One region of the Arthrobacter sp. UYCu712 genome, then DNA from elsewhere that is predicted to be linked to it. Evidence: riboswitches for the same ligand, from Rfam matches in the RefSeq annotation. Region 1 holds a riboswitch; the other holds the start of a gene.

Region 1 (3,400 bases):
CGAGTCCGCCTTGTTCGCGTCACCTGGCATGAACGGTGCCAGGTGGGCCTTGGCCGCGACCGGGCCGACGCCGGGGCCGCCGCCGCCGTGCGGGATGCAGAAGGTCTTGTGCAGGTTCAGGTGCGAGACGTCGCCGCCGAACCGGCCGGGCTGGGCGAGCCCGACGAGGGCGTTGAGGTTGGCGCCGTCGATGTAGACCTGGCCGCCGGCCTCGTGGATCGCGTCGCAGACCTCGCGGACGTCGGCGTCGTACACGCCGTGCGTGGACGGGTAGGTGATCATGATGCAGGACAGTGCGTCCTTGTGGGCCTCGATCTTGGCGGCGAGGTCCCCGTGGTCGATCGTGCCGTCGGAGGCCGTGGCCACGACGACGACCTTCATGCCGGCCAGCACGGCGGAGGCGGCGTTGGTGCCGTGGGCGGAGGCCGGGATCAGGCAGACGTTGCGCTGGGCGTCCCCGCGGGAGTGATGGTAGCCGCGGATGGCCAGGAGGCCGGCGAGCTCACCCTGCGATCCGGCGTTGGGCTGGATGGAGACCTGGTCGTAGCCCGTGATCTCAGCGAGGTCAGCTTCGAGGCCGCTGATGAGTTCGCGCCAGCCCTCGGTCTGGGAGTCCGGGGCGAAGGGGTGGATGGAGGCGAACTCCGGCCAGGAGATCGCTTCCATTTCTGCGGTGGCGTTCAGCTTCATGGTGCAGGAGCCCAGCGGGATCATGGTCCGGTCCAGCGCGAGGTCCCGGTCCGAGAGCTTGCGGATGTAGCGCAGCAGCTGGGTCTCGGAGCGGTGGGTATTGAAGACCGGGTGCTGCAGGAATTCGGAGGTGCGCAGCACCCTCTCGGGCAGCTCGAAACCCTTGGCCTCCACAACTGGACCGGCACCGAAGGCGACGACGACCGCGGAGATGACCTCCGCCGTCGTCGTCTCATCGACTGACACGCCAACTGTGTCCGTATCGATGAGGCGCAGGTTGATGCCCCGGGCTTCGGCGGCGGTGATGACCTTGTGGGCTTTGCCGGGCACACGGACCGTAACGGTGTCGAAGAAGGAGTCGCTCACCAGTTCCCGGCCCGCGATCTTCAGCGTGGTGGCGAGGGTGCGGGCGTTGTTGTGGACGGTCTCGGCGATAGCCTTCAGTCCGTCGGGGCCGTGGTAGACGGCGTAGAACGAGGAGACGATGGCCAGCAGTGCCTGCGCGGTGCAGATGTTGGACGTGGCCTTCTCGCGGCGGATGTGCTGCTCGCGGGTCTGGAGGGCCAGGCGGTAGGCGGGGACGCCGGCGTTGTCCTTGGAGACGCCGACAATGCGGCCGGGGAGCGTGCGTTCCATGCCGCTCCGGACCGCCATGTACGCGGCGTGCGGGCCGCCGAAGAACAGCGGGACACCGAAGCGCTGGGCCGAGCCGACGGCGATGTCCGCGCCCTGCTCGCCCGGAGGGGTGATCAGGGTGAGCGCCAGGAGGTCGGCTGCCACTGTGACCAGTGCGCCCCGGTCCTTGGCCTCTGCGATCACGCCGGACTGGTCCCACACCCGGCCGGAAACGCCCGGCTGCTGCAGCACGACACCGCTGATGTCGCCGTCGGGCAGTCCCTTGGAGAGGTCCGCGACCTCCACCTCGAAGCCGAGGGCCTCGGCGCGGCCCAACACGATGGCGATTGTCTGCGGCAGGCAGTCGGCGTCCAGGACGGTCTTGCCGTGCTGGGCCGGCTTGTTCTTGTTGGCGCGGCGCATCAGGAGCACGGCCTCGGCGACGGCGGTGGCCTCGTCGAGGAGCGACGCGTTGGCTACCGGGAGCGCTGTGAGTTCCTGGACCATGGTCTGAAAGTTCAGCAGCGCCTCGAGCCGGCCCTGTGAGATTTCCGGCTGGTAGGGCGTGTAGGCGGTGTACCAGGCGGGGGCTTCGAGGATGTTCCGGCGGATGACGGCCGGGGTGATGGTGTCGTAGTAGCCCTGGCCGATCATCTGGACCGCGGTCTTGTTCTTCGCGGCCAGCATGCGCAGCTCGGCCAGTACCTCGACTTCGCTGAGTCCGCTGTCCAGGCTGAGCGGCTTTTCCTGGCGGATGGAATCGGGAACCGCATTGTCGACGAGGCCGTCAAGGCTGTCGTAGCCGACGGCCTTGAGCATGGTGTCGATGTCTGTTTGGCGGCGCGCGCCGATGTGGCGGTCTGCGAACGTGGACGGGGACGATTGAACCGTCATTGAGGAACTCCATAATTCAGGTGGCGCCAAAGCGTCACGATGATTCGGGTTCCTCCCCGCTCTGTATTGGACCTGAGAGTTTCCGCTTTGCCTGCTGTTAGCAGGGCGCCACTTGCACCGTCGGTGAGCCCGGTTTCCCGGACTGCTTTCCAGAGTTGCCTTGCCGCGGCGGTACGTGGGCCTGAGAGATTCCTGGGGAGGATTTGCTCCTACGGCGCCTGCTGAACGTACCGGCAGGACTCTCCCGCCGCAGATCATAAGCCGTGCCACTAAATGGGTGACACGGCTCACACTTTACCTGCTGCTTTGGCGGGATGCAACAGCGGGTCTCATAAGGCGGTAGTACCGCGGGACGATAGTTTTGGAGGATGACGGCTAGCTACAGGTATGACGTGGAGGTCCTGCACCTGCTCGTGTCGCCGGCGCACGCCTACTTCGGGCGAGCCCGGGAAGGCGCGGCCGATGTCCCTACCACCGATGCCGAGCACGTGGAGCTGGTGGCCGGCAAGGGCATCGTCGGTGATCGGTTCTTCGGCAAGGCAGCGCACATGGATGCCGCAGTGACAGTGTTCGCGATCGAGGCTCTCGAGGAGATCGCCGCGGAACTGGGCACGGTACCCCTCGACCCGCTCCTGACGCGCCGCAACGTGGTCCTCAGGGGAGCCCACCTGGCGCCGCTGCTCGGGCAAAATTTCGCACTGGAATCGCGCGGTGACCTCGTGCGGCTCAAGGCCGGGCGGCCTGCCCATCCTTGCGTCTGGATGGATGAGATGCTCGCCCCGGGTGCCCACAAAGCCATGCGCGGGCGGGGCGGCGTGCGCTGCCAGGTGCTTTCCGACGGCATCCTGCACCGCGGACCGGCAGTGCTGATCAGCCCCGTGCCGCTCGACCCCGGACGCGCAGGCGACGCGACCCTGTTGCGCCCGTCGCGGTTGCCCTAGCCTGCCGCGGCGCCTCGCTGATCAGGCGTGCTCAAAGGACGACGGCGGGAGGTCCCGCCGTCGTCAGCTACCCGCCGCTGGCTGCCTGCTCGCCGAGGTAGTCACCATGGCCGCCGGGGACCACCAGCAGTCGGGCGCCCGGGACGGCGCCTGCCATCCGCGCGGCATACTCGGCGGCGACAACGTCGCGGTCGGCGCTCACCACCAGCGTGGCGGCCGTGATGGTGCCGAGCTCTTCGTCGGGCCATCCGGGGGAAGTC
Region 2 (3,400 bases), on a different contig from region 1:
ACGACTGTGGCGATCAAGGCAGGGACCATCGCGACGCCCGATTCCGACGGCGACTGGCCCTCCAGCAGCTGCAGGTGCTGGGCCAGGAAGAGGATGAAGCCGTTGAAGGAGAACAGCGCCAGGACGTTCGCCGTGATGGCCGTGCTGAAGACACGGTTGCCGAAGAGGCTGACATCCAGCAGCGGGGCGGACGTGCCCCCGAGCTGCTGACCGCGCAGCAGGGCACGCTGCCTGCGGATGAAGACGTAGCCCATGAGCAGGCCGAAACCGATGGCCGCCAGCGGCGCCACGGCAACGCCGTGAGTAGCCAGGTCCTTGATGCCGTAGACCACCGGGACCATGACCAGCAGGGACAGGACAATGCTGGGCACGTCCACCCGGCCGGGATTCGGGTCCCGTGATTCCGGGATCAGCACGGGACCGAGCGCGAGTAGCGGCAGGATGATCGGCACGGCAACCAGCAGGATGGCGCCCCACCAGAAGTGCTCCACGAGCCAGCCGCCGAAGATCGGGCCCAGGGCGGCGCCGCCGGAGAAGCCCGCGGCCCAGATGGCCACGGCGAGCCGCCGCCGGTTCGGTTCGGGGAAAATGTTGCGGATCAGGGACAGCGTGGACGGCATCAGCATGGCCCCGAAAAATCCCAGCCCGGCCCGTCCGGCGATCAGCCATTCGGCGCTGGGCGCGAAGGCGGTGACGGCCGAGACAGCCGCGAAGCCCGTGCTGCCGATGAAAAGAAGCCGGCGGCGGCCGATCCTGTCGCCCAGGCTGCCCATAGCCACCAGCAGCCCGGCGAGCACCAGGGGATAGGCATCGACAATCCACAGCAGCTCGACTCCCGAGGCGTCGAGGCCGCGGGCGATCGCCGGCAGCGCAAAAGTGAGCGCCGTGTTGTCCACCGCGACCAGCAATACGGGGAACATCAGCAGGGACAGTGCCAGCCAGTCGCGCCACGCCGCCCGCGGGGCGGATGCCGGCGTTGTGCTGGTGGCTGCAGGAATCGATGTAGTCCTCATAACTGATAACTATACCGTCCAGACGGTACAGTTAAGAAATTCCGGGCAGGGCAGGCATGATGGGATCCATGCCCAGAAAACCCGTCGCCCGCGAAGCCGTCCTTGACGCCTTCGAATCCCTGCTGATCGAAGAGGGTGAACGGGCGGCAACGGTGGACGCCGTGGCCCGGCTGGCCGGAGTCTCCAAAGGCGGGCTGCTCTACCATTTCCCGAACAAGGAAGCCATGGTCTCCGTGCTGCTGGAACGGCTCGACCGGCTCCTCGGCGAGGACCTCGGGAGGATGGCCGCCGCTCCGGAAGGGGCTGCCGCATACTTCATCAAATCCTCGGTCTGGGCCGACACCCCGATGGACCGCGTCTTCGTCGCAGCCACCCGGCTGGCCGAAGTGGCCCACGAGGAAACCCTGCAGCGGATAGCCGCCGCCCAGGCGGGCTGGCTGGAACTGCTCGCCGCCGACGTCGGGCCGGGCATGGCCAAGGCGGTCCTCTACATGGGCGACGGGCTCTACTTCAACGCGATGCTGGCCCGCGGGCCGGGCGGACCGCTCCCGCAGGTCGGCGGGGATGTCGCGAGCCTGCTGGCCGCCGTCGAACGGCTGCGTGGCTGAGCCGGACACCGGGCAACTCCGGTCCGCCGAGGTCGCCGGAAACGCGCGAGGTCGCCGGAATTTTCCGGCGACCTCGCAGCCTTCCCGCGATTTCGCGTCCGGCCGGGGTCCTGGCGCCGTCATGGTTTGCGGTGCGGGGCCGGGCGTAGGACAATGGAAGCTGTGACTGCGGTCACGAGCAATTGAATATGCCATTGATCTGCGGCGGGAGAGTCCTGCAAGTAGGTACAAGCAGGCGCCGTAGGAGCAAACCCTCCCCAGGAATCTCTCAGGCCCATGTACCGCCGCGGCAAGGCAACTCTGGAAAGTAGCAGGCTGTCATCTGACATGCTGAGCTCACCGACGGTGCAAGCCGAGCCATGCGAAAGCACGGGTCCGCGGAAACTCTCAGGTCCAATACAGAGCGGGGAGGAACCCGAATCAATGCGGCGTACCCTGCCGCCTTAGTTATGGAGTTCCTTGTGACTGTTACCTCAGCCTCCACGTCCTTCGTTGACCGGCACATCGGCGCCCGCCGCCAGTCCGACGTCGACGCCATGCTGAAGGCTGTCGGCTACGACACCGTCGACGCGCTCGTAGACACCGCCGTCCCGAAGGACATCCGGCAGGACTCCGACCTCGCGCTCGGCGCAGCCCTGAGCGAAGTGGAAGTCCTCGCCGAACTGCGCAGGATTGCCGGGAAGAACAAGACGGCCGTCCAGATGATCGGGCAGGGTTACTCCGACACCCTCACCCCCGCGGTCATCCGCCGCAATATCCTTGAGGCCCCGGCCTGGTACACGGCCTACACGCCGTACCAGCCAGAAATCTCGCAGGGCCGGCTTGAGGCGCTGCTGAACTTCCAGACCATGGTCCAGGACCTCGTCGGGCTCCCCATCGCCAACGCCTCGCTGCTCGACGAAGCCACCGCCGTCGCCGAGGCCGTCCTGATGATGCGCCGCGCCAACAAGAACAAGACGGCCCACGACGGCAAGACCGTGCTGGACGCCGACTGCCTCCCGCAGACCATCGCGATCGTCAAGGGCCGCGCCGAGGCGCTCGGGTTCGAGGTCGAGGTCGCCGACCTCTCCAAGGGACTGCCCGACGGCGTCATCAACGGCGTCGTCCTGCAGCAGCCCGGCGTCTCAGGCCGCGTGTTCGACCACGCCGCCGTCATCGCCGACGCCAAGGAACGCGGCGCCCTCGTCACCGTCGCCGCGGACCTGCTGTCCCTCACCCTGATCACCTCCCCGGGCGAGCAGGGCGCGGACATCGCCGTCGGCTCGGCCCAGCGCTTCGGTGTTCCGCTGTTCTTCGGCGGCCCGCACGCCGCCTACATGGCAGTCCAGAAGGGCCTGGAGCGGTCCATGCCCGGCCGCCTCGTGGGCGTGTCCAAGGACAACGCCGGCGTCCCGGCCTACCGGCTGGCGCTGCAGACCCGCGAACAGCACATCCGCCGCGAGAAGGCCACGTCCAACATCTGCACCGCGCAGGCGCTGCTGGCCATCGTCGCCTCCTTCTACGCCGTCTACCACGGCCCGGACGGCCTCAAAGCAATCGCCGAGACCACGCACGGCCACGCCCGGACCATCGCCGCCTGGCTGAAGGCCGCCGGCCTGGACGTGCTGCACACGAGCTTCTTCGACACCGTCACCGTTTCGGTCCCCGGCAAGGCGGAACAGATCGTCGCCGCCGCCGAGGCCAAGGGCATCAACCTGCGCGGCATCGACGCGGACACCGTCGGCATCTCCGCGGATGAAGCCACGACGGCGGCCATCGTCGCCGACGTCGTTGCCGCGT

What was found. A riboswitch is a leader RNA that binds a small molecule or an ion and turns the genes downstream of it on or off. The one in region 1 is predicted to bind glycine.
Region 2: another riboswitch for glycine. It lies ahead of gcvP (aminomethyl-transferring glycine dehydrogenase); the one in region 1 lies ahead of gcvP (aminomethyl-transferring glycine dehydrogenase).

Annotation. Positions count from the first base shown of each region.
Region 1 covers NZ_JBEPOZ010000024.1:4,015-7,414, forward strand. The annotation lists gene gcvP (aminomethyl-transferring glycine dehydrogenase) at 1-2,199, opposite strand, end outside; glycine riboswitch at 2,251-2,357, opposite strand; glycine riboswitch at 2,359-2,456, opposite strand; gene ABIB51_RS18605 (MOSC domain-containing protein) at 2,568-3,140, shown strand; gene ABIB51_RS18610 (alpha/beta fold hydrolase) at 3,242-3,400, opposite strand, start outside.
Region 2 covers NZ_JBEPOZ010000007.1:50,585-53,984, forward strand. The annotation lists gene ABIB51_RS09095 (MFS transporter) at 1-1,013, opposite strand, end outside; gene ABIB51_RS09100 (TetR/AcrR family transcriptional regulator) at 1,082-1,621, shown strand; glycine riboswitch at 1,817-1,915, shown strand; glycine riboswitch at 1,917-2,033, shown strand; gene gcvP (aminomethyl-transferring glycine dehydrogenase) at 2,083-3,400, shown strand, end outside.